Regions from separate parts of the Kitasatospora sp. NPDC050463 genome, predicted to be linked through region 1. Evidence: riboswitches for the same ligand, from Rfam matches in the RefSeq annotation. Region 1 holds a riboswitch; each other region holds the start of a gene.

What was found. Region 1 has a riboswitch for thiamine pyrophosphate ahead of thiC (phosphomethylpyrimidine synthase ThiC). Riboswitches for the same ligand answer to the same signal wherever they lie in the genome.
Region 2: linked by a shared signal. The riboswitch ahead of thiO (glycine oxidase ThiO) and the one ahead of thiC (phosphomethylpyrimidine synthase ThiC) in region 1 are both predicted to bind thiamine pyrophosphate.
Region 3: linked by a shared signal. The riboswitch ahead of AB0J08_RS20235 (cytosine permease) and the one ahead of thiC (phosphomethylpyrimidine synthase ThiC) in region 1 are both predicted to bind thiamine pyrophosphate.

What each region holds. Positions count from the first base shown of each region.
Region 1 is NZ_JBFAJO010000019.1:104,467-111,162, forward strand. Features, by position in the region: gene AB0J08_RS14980 (SPFH domain-containing protein) at 1-597, opposite strand, end outside; gene AB0J08_RS14985 (hypothetical protein) at 754-954, opposite strand; TPP riboswitch at 1,050-1,184, shown strand; gene thiC (phosphomethylpyrimidine synthase ThiC) at 1,180-2,991, shown strand; gene AB0J08_RS14995 (DUF5994 family protein) at 3,563-3,985, shown strand; gene AB0J08_RS15000 (VOC family protein) at 4,010-4,417, opposite strand; gene AB0J08_RS15005 (LysR family transcriptional regulator) at 4,540-5,463, shown strand; gene AB0J08_RS15010 (putative quinol monooxygenase) at 5,541-5,837, shown strand; gene AB0J08_RS15015 (hypothetical protein) at 5,895-6,696, opposite strand, start outside.
Region 2 is NZ_JBFAJO010000007.1:128,234-134,929, forward strand. Features, by position in the region: gene pknB (Stk1 family PASTA domain-containing Ser/Thr kinase) at 1-463, opposite strand, end outside; gene AB0J08_RS07055 (thiazole synthase) at 565-1,362, opposite strand; gene thiS (sulfur carrier protein ThiS) at 1,365-1,574, opposite strand; gene thiO (glycine oxidase ThiO) at 1,571-2,731, opposite strand; TPP riboswitch at 2,735-2,847, opposite strand; gene AB0J08_RS07070 (FAD-dependent oxidoreductase) at 2,992-4,197, shown strand; gene AB0J08_RS07075 (Rv2175c family DNA-binding protein) at 4,250-4,615, shown strand; gene thiE (thiamine phosphate synthase) at 4,615-5,265, shown strand; gene AB0J08_RS07085 (polyprenyl synthetase family protein) at 5,370-6,476, opposite strand; gene metF (methylenetetrahydrofolate reductase [NAD(P)H]) at 6,654-6,696, shown strand, end outside.
Region 3 is NZ_JBFAJO010000030.1:63,503-70,198, reverse strand. Features, by position in the region: gene AB0J08_RS20255 (MerR family transcriptional regulator) at 1-317, opposite strand, end outside; gene AB0J08_RS20250 (peptidoglycan-binding protein) at 419-1,525, opposite strand; tRNA gene AB0J08_RS20245 (tRNA-Ser) at 1,709-1,796, opposite strand; gene AB0J08_RS20240 (trypsin-like peptidase domain-containing protein) at 1,858-3,552, opposite strand; TPP riboswitch at 3,863-4,010, shown strand; gene AB0J08_RS20235 (cytosine permease) at 4,003-5,475, shown strand; gene AB0J08_RS20230 (glycerophosphodiester phosphodiesterase family protein) at 5,612-6,436, shown strand.

The DNA of each region.
Region 1 (6,696 bases):
GACGGCGGCCGCGTGCGGAGCGGCGAGGTTCTGGATGTAGCCGGTCGGGTCGAGGATCTCCTGGATCTGCAGCGAGTCGATGATCAGACCCAGCTTCTCCATCTCGGAGCCCGAGGCGGCGCGGGTCTCCCCGGTCAGCCGCTCGCGGTCGCGGATCATGTCCTCGACCGTCAGGCTGCCGACGATGGAGCGCAGATGACCGGCGAAGACGTTGTGGACCCGGTGGCCCATCATCTGCTGCTGGTCGAGGAAGCGGCGCGCGGCGTTGGCGATCGACACCGTGTCGTCGCCCACCTTGAAGATCACAACGCCCTTGACGTGCACCGGAATCCCCTGCGACGTCACACAGTCCACGTCCAGGTCGGCCTCGTTGAGGTCGAGGGAGAGCTTGCGCACCACCTGGACGCCGGGGGTCACCAGCGTGCCCCGTCCGGTGACGATGCGGAATCCCATGCTCTCGCCCACGCCTTCGGAGCGGTGCTTGGAACCCGAGATGATCAGTGCCTCGTTCGGCTCGGCGACCCGCCACATGAGCTTGAAGAGCACGATCAGAATGATGATGGAAGCCACTGCGGCCCCCGCTACGCCGATCAGCATCGGCTGATTCCCCCTTCAGCGCACACCGGCGTTCCGTGGCTGCGCTCTGGTGGGCAGGAAGGCGCGGAACGCGGTGGCAGCAGGATTCTCCGCTCACCGTGATCCTTTGGAAAGGGGGATGCGTCCTGGTTCCGTCTCGGCCGCGTCAGGATTCCGTCAAAGGAGGGCCACGTAGACGGTGCGCGGCGGCTGGTACTCGACCACGACCACCTGGGTGCCGACCGCCATGCTCTCGCCCGGCACGGCCGGGTGGGCCAGGAAGGCCTCGGTGGTGTGGCGTTCGCGGACGTGCACGAGCACCTCGCCGACCAGTCCGGTGCCGATCCTGCCGGTGACGCGCCCTGTGCTTCCGACCATCGGCCCAGTCTGCCACCGTCGTCTCCGCATGGACCCCCTCTGGACCAGCGGCGATCCGCTCGCTACGGTGTTGGACGTCATGCGCAGGCAATACCGCCTGCGGACACGGGAGCTCGGAGCACCGGGCTGAGAGGGCGCTGACCGGAACGTCGCAGGACGTGCCGACCGCTGCGTCGACCGCAGGAACCTGACCGGGTAATGCCGGCGTAGGGAGTAGAAGGTCTGATGACCACGTTCGACGCACAGCCGCAGTCTGCCCGGAACCATGACACCGGAAGCACGGGCACCGGCTACCCGACCCCGGCCTGGCGCAAGGCCTACCACGAGGGATCCCGCCCCGACCTGCTGGTCCCGTACCGAGAGGTCGTCCTCACCAACGGCCGGACCGTCCCGCTCTACGACACCTCCGGCCCGTACACCGACCCCGCGTACGAGGCCGACGTGCGGCGCGGCCTGCCGCCGCTGCGCGACGCGTGGATCCGCCAGCGCGGCGACGTCGAGGAGTACGACGGCCGCGAGGCCCGCCCGGAGGACGACGGGATCAAGCACACCTCGCCGCGCGGCGGGAACCTGCGCAACCTCGACGCCGTCTTCCCCGGCCGCCCGCGCCGCCCGCTGCGGGGCCGGTCCGGCGCCTCCGTCACCCAACTCGCCTACGCCAGGCGCGGCGTGGTGACTCCGGAGATGGAGTTCGTGGCCCTGCGCGAGGGCCTGGACCCGGAGTACGTGCGGGCCGAGGTGGCGCGCGGCCGCGCCGTCATCCCGGTCAACGTGAACCACCCCGAGGTGGAGCCGTCGATCATCGGCACCAACTTCCTGGTGAAGATCAACGCCAACATCGGCAACTCCGCCGTCACCTCCTCGATCGAGGAGGAGGTGGAGAAGATGACCTGGGCCACCCGCTGGGGCGCCGACACCGTCATGGACCTCTCCACCGGCCGCAACATCCACACCACCCGTGAGTGGATCCTGCGCAACTCCCCGGTGCCGATCGGGACGGTGCCGCTCTACCAGGCACTTGAGAAGGTCGACGGCCGGGCCGAGGAACTCAGCTGGGACGTCTACCGCGACACCATCATCGAGCAGTGCGAGCAGGGCGTCGACTACATGACAGTGCACGCCGGCGTGCTGCTGCGGTACGTGCCGCTGACGGCCCGCCGCAAGACCGGCATCGTCTCGCGCGGCGGCTCGATCATGGCCGCCTGGTGCCTGGCGCACCACCAGGAGAACTTCCTCTACACCAACTTCGAGGAGCTCTGCGAGATCCTCGCGAGCTACGACGTCACCTTCTCGCTCGGCGACGGCCTGCGCCCCGGCTCGATCGCCGACGCCAACGACGAGGCGCAGTTCGCCGAGCTGCAGACGCTGGGCGAGCTCGGCCGGACCGCGCGCGAGCGTGACGTCCAGGTGATGATCGAGGGCCCGGGCCACGTCCCGATGAACAAGATCCGGGAGAACATGGATCTCCAGAAGGAGATCTGCGACGAGGCGCCGTTCTACACCCTCGGCCCGCTCACCACGGACGTCGCCCCCGGGTACGACCACATCACCTCGGGCATCGGCGCCGCGATGATCGCCTGGTGGGGGACGGCGATGCTCTGCTACGTCACCCCCAAGGAGCACCTGGGCCTGCCGAACCGGGACGACGTGAAGACCGGCGTCATCACCTACAAGATCGCCGCCCATGCCGCCGACCTCGCCAAGGGCCACCCCGGTGCCCAGGCCTGGGACGACGCGCTCTCCGACGCCCGCTTCGAGTTCCGCTGGGAGGACCAGTTCAACCTGGCCCTCGACCCGGAGACGGCCCGCGCGTTCCACGACGAGACGCTCCCCGCCGAGCCCGCCAAGACGGCCCACTTCTGCTCGATGTGCGGCCCGAAGTTCTGCTCGATGAAGATCAGTCGATCCATCACGGAGAAGTACGGCAACGGCGCGGCCGAGCCCGAGTACGACGCCGAGGCCCTGGAGGGCATGAAGGCCAAGTCCGAGGAGTTCGCGGAGCAGGGCAACCGGGTGTACCTCCCGCTCGCCGAGTAGGTCGGCTCCAGATCCACGGGGCGGCCCCGCGACCTGTGGGGGGAGCCGCGGGTCCGCCCCGTGCCGCGATGACTCGCACGCGGTAGTGGTGCGCGTCATCCGGGATGGCGGCGAAACGGGATCGGCGCCGCGCCGAGGGGGAGCCGCGGAAGATCTCGTTGGCCCGGTCCACGGTGATGTCGTCGGCGATCTGGCACTCGTAGGGCTCCATCGCGTCCGCCACCGTGAGGCCGTGGCTCGCCGGCTGTGTGTAGTGGGTGGTCATGACGTCGACCCGACCCGCCTCCGGGCCGGCCGGCGGCCGTCCGGTGCTGTGCTGCACCCAGAACGAAGCCGGAACGGTGACCGGGATGCGGAATGCCCTGGATGTGGCCAGGCTACTCCGGTCGGCCCCGGACCGGCGCGGCCGCGAGTAGCCTGGGAGACAGCCGAGGACACGTCGTACACCGGTAGTGGCACCGGTGTCGCCCGAGGTCATGAGCGGTCCTCCCCGAGGGCCGGACGGGCGGCTCCGATGATGCCGATCCCCATTCCCATCTCCTCCTCCCCCGGGCCGTGGTCGGTTCCGGGCGTGCCCCTGCTCCCCCGCCTGGTGCTGGAGCCGACGTTGGCCCGCAACGGCGTGTTCGACGGCGCGTGGTGGCCGCGGACCAATGACATCCGGGCCGAGCTGCCGGACCTGCTCACCGCGCTCGGCGCCCACCTGGGCCGGATCGTCCGGGTGGGCCTCGACCGAGGTGGCTGGGGCGACATCCCCGACTCGGTCACCGCGGACGGCCTGGTGGTGCGGATCGGCTGGTTCACCGCCAGCGGCGAGACGATCAGCCTCACCCGGGGCTTCCAGGACCACTTCCTCCTGCTCGTGGTGCCGCCCGGCACGGACCCGCGCACGGCGGCCGCCGCGATGCGCGGCGCGGCTGCGGTGGGGAACCACACGCCGGCGGGCGAACTGCTCACGGCGGCGGCCGGGCCCGGCGCGGTGGCGCGCGGTTGAGGCGCGGGATCGCGCCCGTGGGCGTCACCCGGCGCGCTGCGCCTCGGCGTCCTCGGGGTACCAGCGCAGCTCGACGGTGTTGCCGTCCGGGTCCTGGACGTAGACGGAGGTCGCGTTGCCGCGCGCGCCGTAGCGGGGCACCGGGCCTTCGAGGACGGTGAACACGCCGGAGTCGATGACCTCCTGCCAGTCCAGCGGGTCGACGGTCAGGCAGATGTGGTCGACGTTGGACTCGGCGCGGTCGCGGCGGGTCAGGTCGATGATGGTCTCCGCGGTGACCCGGACCGAGGGGAAGGAGACCTTCCCGGCGCGCCATTCGTCGACCCGGACGGGGGCCAGGCCGAGCAGGCCGACGTAGAAGTCCAGCGAGCGCTCGACGTCCCGGACGTTGAGGACGAGGTGGTCGAAGGCCTTGACGCGGACGGCGCTCATGGGGACTCCCGGAGGTGGGCGGTGGTCGGGGTGACGTGTTCCATGATCCGGCGGTCCGGGCGGGGGTATCAACGTATGTTTGATCCAGGATCGTTTAGTCAATCTCAACGACGGGGTCGGTGATGTGGGAACGCCACGAGATCGAGGCCTTTCTGGCGCTCGCGCAGGAGCTCCACTTCGGCCGCACCGCCGAGCGCCTGGGCGTCACCACCGGCCGGATCAGCCAGGTGATCGGGAAGCTGGAACGCCGCATCGGCGCCCGGCTGTTCGAACGCACCAGCCGGACCGTCCGGCTCACCGCGATCGGGCAGCGGCTGGTCGAGGACCTGACGCCACTGGTCGCCGGGATCGAGGAGTCCGTGCGCCGGGCCGTCGACGCCGGGCGCGGCGTGACCGGGGAACTCCGGGTCGCCTTCCTCGGCGAGTGGACGGCGACGGTGCTGCTCAAGGCCGTGAAGGTGTTCACCGGGCGCCACCCCGGCTGCCGGGTCGACGTCCGTGAGGTGCAGCTGTTCAACTCGCGGGCGAGCCTGCTGGACGGGTCCGTCGACCTCCTCATCGCCGCCTTCCCGTTCGACGGGATGGCCCGCGGGCCGGCCCTGATCTCGGAGCGGCGGGTTCTGGCGGTGGCCGCCGGGCACCCGCTGGCCGGGGCCGGGTCGGTCTCGCTCGAAGTCCTCGCCGATCACCCGGTGGTGCAGTACCCGGCGGTCACCTCGGTGGAGTTCAAGCGCGACCGGACCCCGGAGCGCACCCCGGCCGGTCGGCCGGTGCCCAAGGGGCCGGTCGGCAACACCTTCTCCGAGATGCTCTCGCTGGTCGCGATGGGCCGGGGCGTCCTTCCGGTGGGGGAGCACTCCCGGCAGTACTACCCCCGTCCGGACGTCGCCTACGTGCCGATCCACGACGCGCCGCCGATCGAACGCGGGCTGGTCTGGTCGGAGAGCAACACCACCGAGCGGGTCCGGGAGTTCGTCCGCGCCGCGACGGAGGCTGCGAGGGAGGCCGCGACGGAGGCCGCGGCCGGCACGGGAACGGCTGGCTGACGGGCGCTCACGGAGCCGGTCGGGGGAAGATCTTCGGGGGGCGGTGGTGTTCCCGGCGGGGACGAAAGGGCGTGGTGATGTCCGAACGGATCACGGCGATTGCGGTGCTGCGGGCGAAGGCGGGGCGCGAGGAGGAGATGCGGGCGCAGGCCCGGTCGATGATCGCGCCGAGCCTGGCCGAGCCGGGCTGCCTCTCGTACCGGAACTACGTGGACCCGGACGACCCGCGGGCCTGGGTGGTGTTGGAGGAGTGGGAGTCCCGGGAGGCGTTCGAGGCGCACCTGGCCAGTCCGCACCTGGCCCGGTCGCTGGAGCGCACGGCGGAACTGCTGGACGGGCCGCCGGAGCTGCGGGTGCTGACCGGCGCCGGGTGAGCCCGGCCGCGCCCGACCGTCCCCGGAGCCGTGCCTCGGGGATCGGCCGACGCCGGGTCAGACGTCGTCGGGGCTGGTGAAGCCCGGACCGGTGTAGCCGGGACCGGTGAAGTCCGGGGTGCTGAAGGAGGCGGTGCGCGGCTCCCGCCCCTGCGGGTCGGTGAGCCCCTCGGCGCCGGGGCTGGTGAAACCCGGGCCGCTGTAGCCGGGCCCGCTGTAGCCGGGGCTGCTGAAGTCCGGGCCGCTGAAGTCGGGGTGGGCGGCGTCCGGGCGGGCGGGCTCGCCGGCCGGCTCCGGTACGCCCGGGGGCGCCGTCGTGGGATCGGCGCGCAGGGTGGTGTGCAGGTAGGGCAGTAGCGCCCGCTCGCGCAACGCGCGCTGCCATTCGCGCCGGGCGTCGGCGATCCCGGCCGCGAGGTCCGGGTCGGTGCCGGGCGGCGTCGGCGTGCTGGAGCCGTCCCGCAGGGCGGTGAGGATCAGTCCGACGATGCCCACGACCATCGCGACCGCGCCGGCCGCCAGCGCCAGCCAGCCGGCTGTCAGCAGCGAACGGGCCAGCCCCAGCTCGGGGTCGGCGGCCCGCAGGGTGTAGCCGATCAGCAGCAGGACCAGTGCGGCGGCCCAGGCCAGGATCGGGGTGAGCACGGTGAGCACCGGGAACAGACCGGCGCCGCCGTTGGCGGAGCGCAGCTGGGTGAGCAGGCCGGGTGCGGTGGGTTCGCCGTCGCGGGTGGGCGGTGGCGTGTCGCGCAGGCTCTCGCGGAGCCGGACGTAGTGCGCGTACTCGGTGGCCGCCGCGGCCGCGACACCGTCGGCGGCGCGCAGGGCCTTGATGCGCAGCTGGTCGGCGGTGAGGGCG
Region 2 (6,696 bases), on a different contig from region 1:
CCTTGACCAGGCCGCCGTCGGTGATCAGCACGTTCTCCGGTTTGACGTCGCGGTGGACCAGACCGGCCCGGTGGGCGGCGCCGAGCGCGGCGAGCACCGGCTCCAGGACGTCCAGGGCGGCCCGGATGGACAGTGCGCCCCGGTCCCGCAGCAGGTCGCGCAAGGTCCGGCCGGGTACGTACTCCATCGCGAGGAACACGTGGCCGCCGTCCGCGCCCTGGTCGAAGACGTTGACCACGTTGGGGTGCGCGAGCCGGGCCACCGCCTTGGCCTCGCGGATGAACCGGCCGGTGAAGTCCTCGTCGCCGGCGAGCGAGGGGTGCATCACCTTGACCGCCACGACCCGGTCCAGCCGGGTGTCGGTGCCCCGGTAGACGGTGGACATCCCGCCGGCCGCGATGCGCTGCTCGACCCGGTACCGACGGTCGAGCAGGGTACCGATCAGGGGGTCGTGCAAGGCCATGTCCACCCGGCGATTCTAGTGCGCGGGCCGGCCCCGGCCCCGGGAGGCACCGCTCCCGGGGCGGTCTGTGCCCGGCTTGTGACACCCCGGACGCTCCGGGCTCAGAACGCCGGGTGCTCGCGGGTGTCCAGGTCGGCCCGGCCGGCCATCGCCGAAGAGGCCTCGGCGTGGAAGCGGCGCGGGATCCGGCCGGCCCGGTGGGCGAGCCGGCCGGCCTCGACGGCGTGCCGCATCGCGTCGGCCATCAGCACCGGCTTCTGGGCACGGGTCACCGCCGAGGCGAGCATCACTGCGGCGCAGCCGAGCTCCATCGCCAGGGCGACGTCCGAGGCGGTGCCGGCGCCCGCGTCCAGGATCACCGGGACGCCCGCGCTCTCCACGATCAGCTGGAAGTTGTGCGGGTTGCGGATGCCCAGGCCGGAGCCGATCGGCGAGCCCAGCGGCATGATCGCCGCACAGCCGACGTCCTCCAGCTTCCGGGCCAGTACCGGGTCGTCATTGGTGTAGGGCAGGACGGTGAAGCCGTCGTCGACCAGTGTCTCGGCCGCGTCCAGCAGTTCGATCGGGTCGGGCAGCAGGGTCCGCTCGTCGGCGATGACCTCCAGCTTCACCCAGTCGGTGCCGAGCGCCTCGCGGGCCAGCCGGGCCGTCAACACGGCCTCGCCGGCGGTGAAGCAGCCCGCCGTGTTGGGCAGGACGCGGATGCCGTTGCGGGTCAGTACGTCCAGGACGGAGCCCTGGGTGGTGGTGTCGACCCGGCGCATCGCCACGGTGGTCAGCTCGGTGCCGGAGACCCGCAGGGCCTGCTCCAGGACCTCCAGGCTGGGGGCGCCGCCGGTGCCCATGATCAGGCGCGAGCCGAAGGTCGTCCCGGCGATGGAGAACACGTCGTCGGCCATGGTCAGCCTCCCTGGACGGCGGTGAGGATCTCGACCCGGTCGCCGGCGGCCAGCCGGGTCAGCGGCCACGAACCGCGCGGCACCACGGCCTCGTTGAGCGCCGCGGCGACGCCGGAGTTGGCCTGGCTGAGGGTGGTCACCACCTCGGCCAGGGTGGTGTCGGCGGGCACCCGGCGGGGCTCGCCGTTGACGGTGAGTTCGATCTCGCTCATGCGGGGGCCTTCGTGGTGAAGCGGGTGGGGGAGAACGGCGCGGCGAGCTCGGGCGTCGCGCCGGTGACCAGGTGTTCGGCGACCAGGTCGGCCGTCACCGGGGTGAGCAGCACGCCGTTGCGGTAGTGGCCGGTGGCGGCGACCAGGCCGGGCAGGGCGGTCGGCCCGAGCAGCGGGGCGTTGTCCGGCGAGCCCGGGCGCAGCCCGGCGGAGGTCTCCACCAGGGGCAGCTCGGTGATGCCGGGGACCAGCTCGTGGGCGTCGCGCAGCAGCTCGTACACCCCGCCGGCGGTGACGGTGGTGTCGTAGCCCTGCTCCTCGCTGGTCGCGCCGATCACCAGCTCGCCGTTCTCGCGTGGCACCAGGTAGAGGTGCTGACCGCGCACCACCGCGCGGACGTTGCGGGAGAGGAACGGCCGGTAGGCGGGCGGGATCCGCAGCCGCAGGATCTGGCCCTTCACCGGGCGGATCGCCGGCAGCACGCCCTCGGGCAGGCCGGGCAGCAGATGACTGCGGGAGCCGGCGGCCAGCACGATCCGGTCGGCGGTCAGGGTTTCCCGCGTGCCCAGCTGGGCGCCGACGGCCCGGCCTCCCTCGACCAGCAGCTCGGTGGCCTCGGCGCGGTGCAGTCGTACGTTCGCCCGCTCGCAGGCGAGGACCAGGGCCCTGGCCAGCCGGCGGCCGTCCACCTGGTGGTCGTCGGTGACGTGCAGGCCGCCGCGGACGCCCGGGGCGAGCATCGGCTCCAGCTTGCGGGCCTCCCGGCCGGTCAGCCACTGCGAGTCGAGGCCGAGCCGCCGGTGGAAGGCGTGCAGTTCGCGCAGTTCCTCGCGGTCGTCGGAGTCGAGGGCGACGGCGACGGTGCCGCACTGGCGGTAGCCGGTGTCCTGACCGCCGGAGGCCTCGGCGAGTTCGGCGGCGAAGGCCGCGTACCGCTCGTTGGAGGCCATCCCGAGGCGTAGCAACGGCTCCTCGCCGTACTGGAGTTCGGTGACGGGGGCGAGCATGCCGGCCGCGACCCGGGCGGCGCCGCCGCCGGGGTCCGGGTCGACCACGGCGATGTTCCTCACCCCGAGCCGGGCCGCCCGCCAGGCGACGGCGAGGCCGATGATGCCGCCGCCGATGACCAGCACGTCGGCATGGGTACCTGCTGCCAAGCGTGTCAAAGTCGCTGTTCTCCCTTCGCCGGTATGACCCGGATCAGGTTCGGACGGTCGCAGGCCGTGTCAGCCCGCCTCTCAGCCCGGTCCGCCGGGCTCCCGTGATGGTGCCCCCACCATAACTCCGGGGGTTGTCGCCACCGAAGGCGCGTACGAGGGCTGGACGGCGGGCTGGACGGCGGAGTGGTCGGCGGGTCGGCCCCGGGCCGGGTGCGGGGCTCGACGGCCCTCTGGTGCCCCGGACGGGCGCCAGTACAGTGACGGGCGTGGCAGAGCTGAGCGGGACGGATCAGGTGGTCGTGGTCGGGGCCGGGCTGGCCGGGGCGCACTGCGCCGCGGGCCTGCGGCGGGGTGGCTGGCGGGGGCGGATCCTCCTGGTCGGCGAGGAGCCGCACCAGCCGTACGACCGGCCGCCGCTCTCCAAGGAGGTGCTGCTCGGCAAGGCCGAAGCCACCCCGCTCGACCTCGACCTCGCGCAGCTGGGCGTCGAACTGCTCACCGGCCGCCGGGCCACCGGCCTCACCCCCGGTGTGCTGCACACCGACGCCGGCGACCTGCCGTACGACGCCCTGGTGCTCGCCACCGGCGCCACCCCGCGCGCGCTGCCCGGCGCCGAGCGCGCCCACCTGCTGCACACCCTGGACGACGCGCTGGCCCTGCGCGCCCTGCTCCGCCCGGGGCTGCGCCTGGTCCTGGTCGGCGCGGGCTGGATCGGCGCCGAGGTGGCCACCGCCGCCCGGGCGGCCGGCTGCGAGGTCACCGTCGTCGAGGCGGGCCCGGCGCCCGTCCCCGGCGCACTGCCGCTCGGGATCGGCCGGGCGATGGCGGCCTGGTACGCGGAGGCCGGCGTGGAGCTGCGCTGCGGCGTCGGGGTCGCCGCGGTCGAGCCCGGCGCGGTGCTGCTGGCGGACGGCTCGCACCTGCCCGCCGACGAGGTCGTGGTCGGCATCGGCGCCCGCCCGGCCACCGACTGGCTGGCCGGCTCCGGCGTCGGGCTGGACGCCGCCGGCGCCGTCCTGGTGGACGAGCGGCTGCGCACCACCCTGCCCGGCGTCTACGCGGCCGGCGACTGCGTGAGCTACCCGTCGGCCCGCGCCGGCGCCCGGCTGACCGTCCAGCACTGGGACCACGCGCTGCAGTCCGGCGGGGCCGCGGCCGCCGCCGTGCTCGGCGCGGACCTGCCGTACGACCCGGTGCCGTACTTCTGGTCGGAGCAGTTCGGCCGGATGGTGCAGTACGCCGGGCGGCACGGCGACGGCGACGAACTGCTCTGGCGCGGCTCACCGCAGGACCGCTCCTGGGCGGTGCTCTGGCTGCGCGACGGCACGCTGCGCGCCCTGCTGACGGTGGACCGCCCGCGCGATCTCACCCAGGGGCGCCGCCTGGTCGAGCGCTCGGCGGTGCTCGATCCGGTGCGGGCGGCGGACCCGGCGGTGGCACTGAAGTCGGCCGTCGCGGGGTAGCCCCGGCGGCGGATTGGTGCGCGGCGGGCCGTGGAGGTGGCAGTCTGGTGACGTGAGTGAGATCGAAAGCAAGATTGAAGCCCTGGTCACCGAGTGGATGTACCTGCCCGACATCTCGGAGCAGTGGGGGGTCCGGGTCACCGAGGTGCGCGACCTGGTCAAGAACGGCGGGCTGATCGCCGTCCGGCGCGGCCCGAACAGGTCGCTCCAGGTGCCGGCCGCGTTCATCGACGGCCCGGGCCTGGTCAAGCACCTGTCCGGCACCCTGACGGTGCTGCGCGACTGCGGGTACAACGACGTGGAGATCCTGGAGTGGCTCTTCACCGAGGACCCGTCGCTGCCAGGCAGCCCGATCCAGGCGCTCCAGGAGAACCGTGGCACCGAGGTGAAGCGCCGTGCCCAGGCGATGCTGATCTGATGGCGGCGGACACACCGCGTCGGCGGCTCGCCGACGCCCGGCTCTACCTGTGCACCGACGCCCGCCGCGAGCAGGGCGACCTCGTGCAGTTCCTGGACGCGGCGCTGGCCGGCGGGGTGGACATCGTCCAGCTCCGCGACAAGAACCTGGAGGCCAAGCAGGAACTGGCGGCGCTGGAGGTCTTCGCCGACGCCTGCCGCCGCCACGGGAAGCTGCTCGCCGTCAACGACCGCGCCGACGTCGCGCACGCGGCCCGGCCCGACGTGCTGCACCTCGGGCAGGACGACCTGCCCGTCCCGGCCGCCCGGGCGATCCTCGGCGAGGACGTGCTGATCGGCCGCTCCTGCCACGCCGAGTCCGAGGTGGACGCGGCGATCGCCGAGCCCGGCGTGGACTACTTCTGCACCGGCCCGGTCTGGCCCACCCCGACCAAGCCGGGCCGTCACGCGCCCGGCCTCGGCCTGGTCGCCCACGCGGCGAAGCAGACCACCGACCGGCCGTGGTTCGCCATCGGTGGCATCGACCTGGGCAACCTGGACGAGGTGCTGGCGGCCGGCGCGAGCCGGGTCGTGGTGGTGCGCGCCATCACCGCCGCGGACGACCCGCGGGCGGCGGCCGCCGCGTTCGCCCGGCGGCTGCGGGCGGTCTGACCCGGACGGCTGCCGCCGTCCCGGTACTCCCGGGCAGGGGTTCCCGGCCCGCGGTCGGAGCCTCCGGCACATCAGGGGCGACGCCGCCCCCGTGCCGGAGGCGCTCAGTGCTTGCGGACGGTGGCGGCCTCGGCCAGCGCCAGCAGTGCCTCGCGGGCCCGCTCGTCGGCCAGCGGCGCCGCCTCCAGCGCGGCCAGCGACTGCCGCATCAGCTCCTCGATCCGCTGCTCCACCCGCTCCGGCGCGCCGCTGCGCCCGACCAGTTCGCGCAGTCGGGCCACCTCCTCGGGCGCCAGGTCCGGCGCGCCGAGCCGCTCGTCCAGATGACGGGCGTCGGCGGCGGGCAGCCCCCGCATCGCGTGCGCGACCAGCAGCGTCCGCTTGCCCTCGCGCAGGTCGTCCCCGGCGGGCTTGCCGGTGACCGCAGGGTCCCCGAAGACGCCGAGCAGGTCGTCCCTCAGCTGGAACGCCTCGCCCAGCGGCAGGCCGAACGCCCCGTACGCCTCGACCAGCTCCGGCCCGGCACCCGCCAGCAGCGCGCCGACCTGCAGCGGCCGCTCGATCGTGTACTTGGCCGACTTGTAGTGCAGCACGGTCCGCGCCCGGTCCAGCGCGCCCTCGTCCGCGGAGTCCCCGGCGACCGGTTCCAGGACGTCCAGGTACTGGCCGACCATGACCTCGGTGCGCATCAGGTCGAACACCGGCTTGGCGGTCAGCACGGCGGCCGGGTCCAGGCCCGAGCGCAGGAACAGCTCGTCGCACCAGATCAGCAGCAGGTCGCCGAGCAGCACCGCCGCCGAGGCGCCGAACTGCTCGCGGTCGCCGCGCCAGCCGCTCGCCCGGTGCAGCGCCTCGAAGCGGCGGTGGACGGAGGGCAGGCCGCGCCGGGTGTCGCTGCGGTCCATCAGGTCGTCGTGGACCAGCGCGCTGGCCTGGAGCAGTTCCAGGGCGGCCGCGGCGTGCGCGATGCCCTCCCCGGCGGCGGGGCCGCCGGCGCCGCGCCAGCCCCAGTAGCAGAACGCCGGGCGCAGCCGCTTGCCGCCGTCCAGCAGGAAGTCGCGCAGTGCCTCGACGGCGGGCGTCAGCTGCGGGGAGATCTTCCCCAGCAGGGCCGACTGGCCGTCCATGAACCCGGCGAGGGCGGCGTTGACGCGCTCGCGCACGTCCTCCACGTCGATCGGGTTGGCCGGCCGGTTGCTGGACGAGGTCACGATGAGGCTCCGGAGGTTTCGCTGGGGGTGCGGCAAGCGTAGCCGGACGGACGCGAACAGCTGTCCGGACGAGGCCCGGTTACCCGGGTCGGCGGTAAGCGGAATGTCGTCCATCAATTGTCTCAATACCTGGAACCGGGTTGTCCGTGCCCTTCGGCCGACGGTTAACCTGCCACCATGGCACTCGGCATCGCTACCACCAGAACAGACCGCGCTTCGA
Region 3 (6,696 bases), on a different contig from region 1:
CTCGCCTCGACCCGGGTCAGCCGCCGGGCGTCCGCCGCCATCGCCGCGGCCAGCTCGGCCTGCCGCAGCCGCAGCATCCCGCGCAGCTCGGCCACCTCCACCCGCTCGTCCAGGACGGCCCGCACCTGCTGCAGGGTGAAGCCGAGGTCCTTGAGGGCGATGACGCGGTTGAGCCGGGCGAGTTGGGCGGCCTCGTAGAGGCGGTAGCCGCTGACCGGGTCGACGCGCGCCGGGTGCAGCAGCCCGATCGCGTCGTAGTGGCGCAGCATCCGGACCGACACCCGGCCGTGCTTGGCGAAGTCTCCGATGTTGAACATGATGCCTCCAGTGCAGACCCTCACACCGTGTCATGGTCAAGCACCGGCACTCACGGCCGGGCCGGTGGCCCGCCTGGCCACCGGCCCGTCAGGCCAGCCTGTCAGTCCGTGACGTCGAACCCGCGCCGCTCCCCCAGCGCCCGCAGACTCCGTTGCCCGGGAATGCCGTTGGCGTCCGAGCCGGTGTAGCCGAGGCTGCGCTGGAAGGCCGCGTAGGCCTGCACCGACCTGCTGCCGAGCGAGCCGTCCACCCAGCGCTGCTCCAGGAACCCCTCGTCGGCCAGCGCCTGTTCGACGATCCGGACCTCACCGCCGTAGGTCACGTGGCCCTGCTCGGCACCCGGGTCCGTCCGGGCCGCCGCGACGATGTGGGCCAGTGAGACGCGGCGCGGCGAGGGCAGGTGGCCGAGCAGCCGGCGCAGCGACTCCTCGCCCGGGACACCGTCCGCATCGCCGCCCGAGTAGCCCAGACTGCACTGGTAGTCCTGGTAGTTGAGGGTGTCGGCGTCACGCCAGTCCTCGTCCGGACCGGCCGTGTAGTGCGAGCCGTGCCCGGCCGCCACCAGCGCCTCGCCCACCTCGCGGACCTGCGGCCCGTGCGCGCCGTATCCGTACTCCAGACCGTTGATCGTCACCCGGTTCCGGGCCGGCCCGGAGTCCGACCGAGGCGGGGGCAGCGGGCCGCCGCCCCCACCGGCGATACCGGGCAGGACGACGTCGTAGAACTGCCGCACCCGGGCGTTCCCGGGGCAGGACGTACCGCCGTCCGACCAGTCCGGGAAGAGCCGGTGGTAGCCGAAGCCCGCGTCGTCCGCGGTGCGGCAGACCCGCGCCGGGATCCCGTGCTGCCGGTGCAGCCAGACGCCCAGCGCGATCAGCGCCGCGACCTGCGCGTTCGTCCACGGGTCGGTGTTCTGGTCGTTGCTGGCCGACTCGACGCTCACCGCCCCCGTGCCGTCCGCCCTGCGGTTGGCCCGCATGTTGGCGTCCGCCCTGGTCTCGGTGCCGATGAACTGGCCCACGCTGCCGTCGTAGCCGACCCCGAAGTGCGACTCCAGATTGGTCGAGTCCCGCCAGTACTCGTAGATTCGGCGCGGCGCCCACGGCGCCGCGATGCTGTGGAAGATCACCTGCGTCGGCACGATCGCCGGCTGCTCGTCCGACTCGGGCTGAAGCTCCAGCCTCTCAGCGCCGGGGTACCAGGCCATCCGTCTCTCCTCGCCGGGCCCAGGGCAGTTCGCCCCTCACCTCCGACGAACGCGCCCCTCAGCCCCTCACGAGGACGCACCCACCCCAAACCCCCCGTTCAGGTGAACCCCGCCCCGGAAACGCCGAAGGCGGGTGCCGACTCGACGTCGACACCCGCCCTGAGCAGATGGTTCTCCTACCAGCGGAGAGCGTGGGATTCGAACCCACGGTACGGGGTCACCGCACGACAGTTTTCAAGACTGTTCCCTTAGGCCGCTCGGGCAGCTCTCCAGGCGGAGGTCAGCCTAACGGGTCCGGCGGGGTTCGGTGCACCTGGTTTCGGGAGTGCGGGTCAGTCGCCGACGCGCTCGGCGAGGGTGACCTTGGTGGTGAGGGTCTGGCCGTTGCGGGTGTACTCGATGTCGACGGACTCGCCGGGCTTGTGCGTCCAGATCTTGCTGACCAGGGCCGGGCCGTTCTCGATCGGGCTGCCGCCGAGCTTGGTGATGACGTCGCCGGGCTTGAGGCCGGCCTTGTCGGCGGCGCCGCCGGGGGTGACGGCCGGGGTGCCCTGGATGTCGCGGGTCTGGATCTGCGCGCCGTCGCCCTTGTAGTCGTCGTTGCGCAGGACGTCCAGCTTGGCGTAGACCGGCTTGCCGGTCTTGATCAGCGTCTCGGCGACCCACTTGGCCTGGTTGATCGGGATGGCGAAGCCGAGGCCGATGCTGCCGGCCCGGCCGCTGCTGGAAGTGTTGGACTGGATCGCCGAGTTGATGCCCATCACCGCGCCGCTGGCGTCCAGCAGCGGGCCGCCGGAGTTGCCGGGGTTGATGGAGGCGTCGGTCTGCAGGGCGTTCATGTACGAGGACTGCGCACCGGTCTCGTCGCCGGAGGCGACCGGGCGGTCCTTGGCGCTGATGATGCCGGTGGTGACGGTGGACTCCAGGCCGTACGGCGCGCCGATGGCGATCGTGGAGTCACCGACGTTGACCTTGTCGGAGTCGGCCAGCGGAAGCGGCGTCAGCTTGTCCTTGGGCGGGTTGTCGAGCTTCACCACGGCGACGTCGTAGCCCTCGGCGCGGCCGAGCACCGAGGCGCTGTAGGAGCTGCCGTCGGCGAACTTGACGGTCAGTTTGCCGCCGTTGGAGGCGGGGGCGACGACGTGGTTGTTGGTGAGGATGTGGCCCTCGGTGTCGAAGACGAAGCCGGTACCGGTGCCGGACTCGCCGTTGCCCTGCGCCTTGATGGTGACGACGCTGGGCAGCGCCTTCTGCGCGATGCCGGCGACGGAGCCGGGGGCGGGCTCGTTCTTCTGGGTGCTGTTGGCCTGGACGGTGGTGCTCTTGTGGTCGTCCGAGGCGATGATGCCGGCGCCGTTGCGGTCCGCGACGGTGACGCCCAGCGCACCACCGGCGACACCGGCGACCAGGGCGACGGCGGCGATCAGCGCGATCAGGCCGCCGCGCTTCTTGCGCGGGCCGCCGGGCTCGGGGGCGCCGGGGTACTCGGCCGGGTAGCCGAGCGGGCCACCGGGGTAGCCCGGGCCGCCGGGCGTGCCGGTGCCGCCGGGCGGGGCGTCGTGGGCGCCCCAGCCGCCGAGCGGCTGGCCGGCGCCGAACGGGTGGTGTGGCGCCGGCGCGGCCGGAGCGGCCGGAGCGCCGTACGGGTCGTGGGCCGCCGCCGCGACCGGGGTACCGGGGGTGGCGTACGGGTTGGTGACCGGCGCGGGAGCCGGGACTGCCGGAGCGGCCGGGGCCGCGGGCGCCGCCGGGGCGGGCGGCAGGATCGGCGGAGGTGCGTCGATGTACCCGGTCTCGGCCGCCGCCGGGGCGGGCGCCGGAGCCGAAACCGGCTCGGCCGGGGCTGCGGGCGCCGGCTCCGGGGCGCCGACCTTGCCGAACGCCAGCGTCGGCGTGAACCCGCCGGTGGGCGGCGCGGCCGGGGCGGCGGGCGCCGGACCGTCATGAGCGGGACCCACTACCCCCTGGCCGTCGGAGGGCTGCTCCCCCTGTGGCCCGGTGGGCCCAACCTCGCGCTCGCTGCTCACGGACGACCTCCATAGCTGACAGGACCAACAACCATAGTTTTTCGCACACTCGATTCGATTGTCGTAAGGACCCCTCTGAAGAACTCATAAGAATCCTTAGCCCGGCCCGACAACCGGCCCGCCGACCGGCCCGACGGCGGCCCCGTCCGGTGCCCCCGGACCGGCCCCCGATGCCCCGGTCGGCCCCGCGCCGGCTCCCTGCGGTCCCCCCGCAGAAGGCCTCACGAGGACGCCCCGCGGCGTCCCGCGATGCGGACCGCCGGACGCCTGGCCTTGGCGTTCACCCCCGCGCCGGTTAGCCTGTCGCTCCTAACTGACACGCGGGAGCTTGGACCCACCAGGCTGAGAGTGCGCCGGTCGACCGTACGCCACGGGATCGTGGACGGACCGTCGAGGGGGCGCAGACCGCCGGAACCTGTCCGGGTAATGCCGGCGTAGGGAGTATCGGCCATGCCGCCTGCTTCGCCATCCTCTTCGGGCGCGCCCGCGCCCAAGTCCTCGGGTTTCCCCGAGTCGTCCGCGACCGATCATTGCGACGCCGCCGACGGCGCACCCGGTTCCACGGCTGCCGCCACCGCCGTGCTGGACCGCCCGGAGCGGGCCGACCGGGTCGAGGCCCCGTTCGTCCTGGACACCGAGCCGCCGCGCACGCTCCGCTTCCGGGACCACTTCGCGCTCTGGATGAACCTCGGCGTCAGCCTGATCGGCTTCACCACCGCCGCCACCGTGCTCGGCGCGCCGGGCAGCGAGCTGTCGCTGGCCGCCGCGATCACCGCGATCGTGGCCGGCACCGTGGTCGGCACCGCGATGCTCGGCGTGGCCGCGCTGATCGGGGCCCGGACCGGGGCACCGGCGATGGCCAATCTGCGTGGCCTGTTCGGGACGAAGCTCTCCTACCTGCCGACGGTGCTGAACATCGTCCAGTGCATCGGCTGGGGCGTGTACGAGCTGCTGGTCATCGCGATGGGCGCGCAGACGGTGGCGCACACCGACGGCTACCGCTGGCTCTTCGTCGTGCTGGCGGGCGCGGTGACCACCGCACTGACCATCTGGCCGCTCGGCGCGATAGCGGTGCTGCGTCGCTTCGTCGCCGCGGCGGTCGCGGTGGCGATGGTGTACTTCACCGTCCAGCTGGGCCGGGACGGCGTGTCCGACCCGGGCGCGGGCAACTGGCACGGCTTCCTCAAGGCCACCGACGCGATGATCGCGGTGTCGATCTCCTTCGTCCCGCTGGCCGCCGACTACACCCGGCACTCGCGCACCGCCCGCTCCGCGTTCTGGGGCAGCTTCTCCGGCTACACCGTCGCCCAGGTCTGGTGCTACGTGCTCGGCCTGTTCGCGCTGCTGCAGGCCGACGGCGACGCCACCCGGATCTTCGACTCCTTCCTGGGCGTCTGGGCCGGCTGGCTCTTCCTGCTGGTGCTGGTGCTGCGCGAGACCGACCAGTCCTTCGCGAACGTGTACTCGACCGCCATGTCGGTCCACAACCTGCTGCCGAGGGTCGACCGCCGGGTCCTGACCGGCGGCACCGGCCTGCTGATCACCGTGCTGGCGCTGCAGATCACCGAGTTCACCGACTCCTACTACGCCTTCCTCGGCCTGATCGGCTCGGTGTTCGTGCCGATGTTCGCGGTACTGGCGGTCGACTACTTCCTCGGCGCCGGGCGGCGCGGCTGGAACCTCGCCGACGACGCGCCGTCCCGCTGGCTGATGCTGCTGCCCTGGGCGCTGGGCTTCGCCGTCTACCAGGTGATCGCGCCGACCGCGATCGCCGGCTGGTGGACGGACTTCTGGACGTCGGTGCAGGAGACGCTGCACTTCACGCCCCAGGAGTGGACCTCGGCGTCGCTGTTCGGCTTCCTGGTGCCCGCCCTGGCCACCTGGGCGCTCACCCCGCTGACCCGCCGCACCGCCGCGGCCTGACCGTCCGGGCGCCCGGCGCCGAGCAGCCGAGCAGCGGGAAGCCCGGCACTCGACGGCCGGCGCCGCAGCGAAGACGGCCCCGCGGGTTGGGGCCGTCTTCGCCTCTGTGTCACTTCCGCCGCCTATCGTGGACGGCGTGACCAGCCCCGACCTCTCCCCGGCGGCGGCGCGCACCGCGCCGCCCGTCCAGGTGATCGCCCACCGCGGTTCCTCGCACGCCCTGCCCGAGCACACGCTCGCGGCCTATCGCCGGGCGCTCGACGAGGGCGCGGACGCGGTCGAGTGCGACGTCCGGGTGACGGCGGACGGGCACCTGGTCTGCGTGCACGACCGCCGGATCGGCCGGGTCTCGGACGGCCGCGGCCCGGTCTCCTCGATGACGCTGGCCCAGTTGGAGGCGCACGACTTCGGCGCCTGGAAGACGGGTGAGCCGAGCGCGGACCCGGACCTGCGCGGCGTCCTGCGGCTGGAGAGCCTGCTGGAGCTGGTCACCGACTGCGGACGTCCGGTGGATCTGGCGATCGAGACCAAGCATCCGGTCCGCTTCCGGGGCCGGGTGGAGGCCGAGCTGCTGCGGATGCTCGACCGGTTCAAGATCGGCGGAGCGCCGGAGGGCGACCGCCCGCAGGCCCGGATCATGAGCTTCTCCTCGCTGGCGCTGACCAGGGTGGCCGCCGCCGCACCGGAGTACCCGCGGGTGTTCCTGTTCGAACGGACCATGCCCCTGCAGGGCCGGCTGCGCCCGGGTGCCTCGCTGCCGGGCGGTGCCCGCATCGCCGGTCCGGGCATCGACCTGGTCCGGGCCAGGCCCCGGCTGGTGACGCGGCTGCGGGAGCTCGGCCACCAGGTGCACGTCTGGACCGTGGACGAGCCGGCCGATGTCGAGCTCTGCCTGGAGCTCGGGGTCTCGGGGATCATCACCAACCGCCCGGCGGAGGTCCTGGCCCAGCTCGGCCGGTGAACCGGTCCGTGCCCGCGAGGCGGCGCCGGTCCTCGGGCTCGGGGTTTCCCGAGCACCGCTGCATCCCGTCGAGCACCGTCGAGCCCATCGGGTCCATCGGGTCCATCGGGTCCATCGAGAACCGTCGAGCCCACCGGGTCCCATCGGGTTGTTTCGAGTCCTCCCAGGCCCATTGATCCCATTGATCCCACCAGTCCCTCAGGATTCTTCGTGCCCCGGGAAGCCTGGTGACCACTCACCCCACTTCGGCCCTGTCCGGC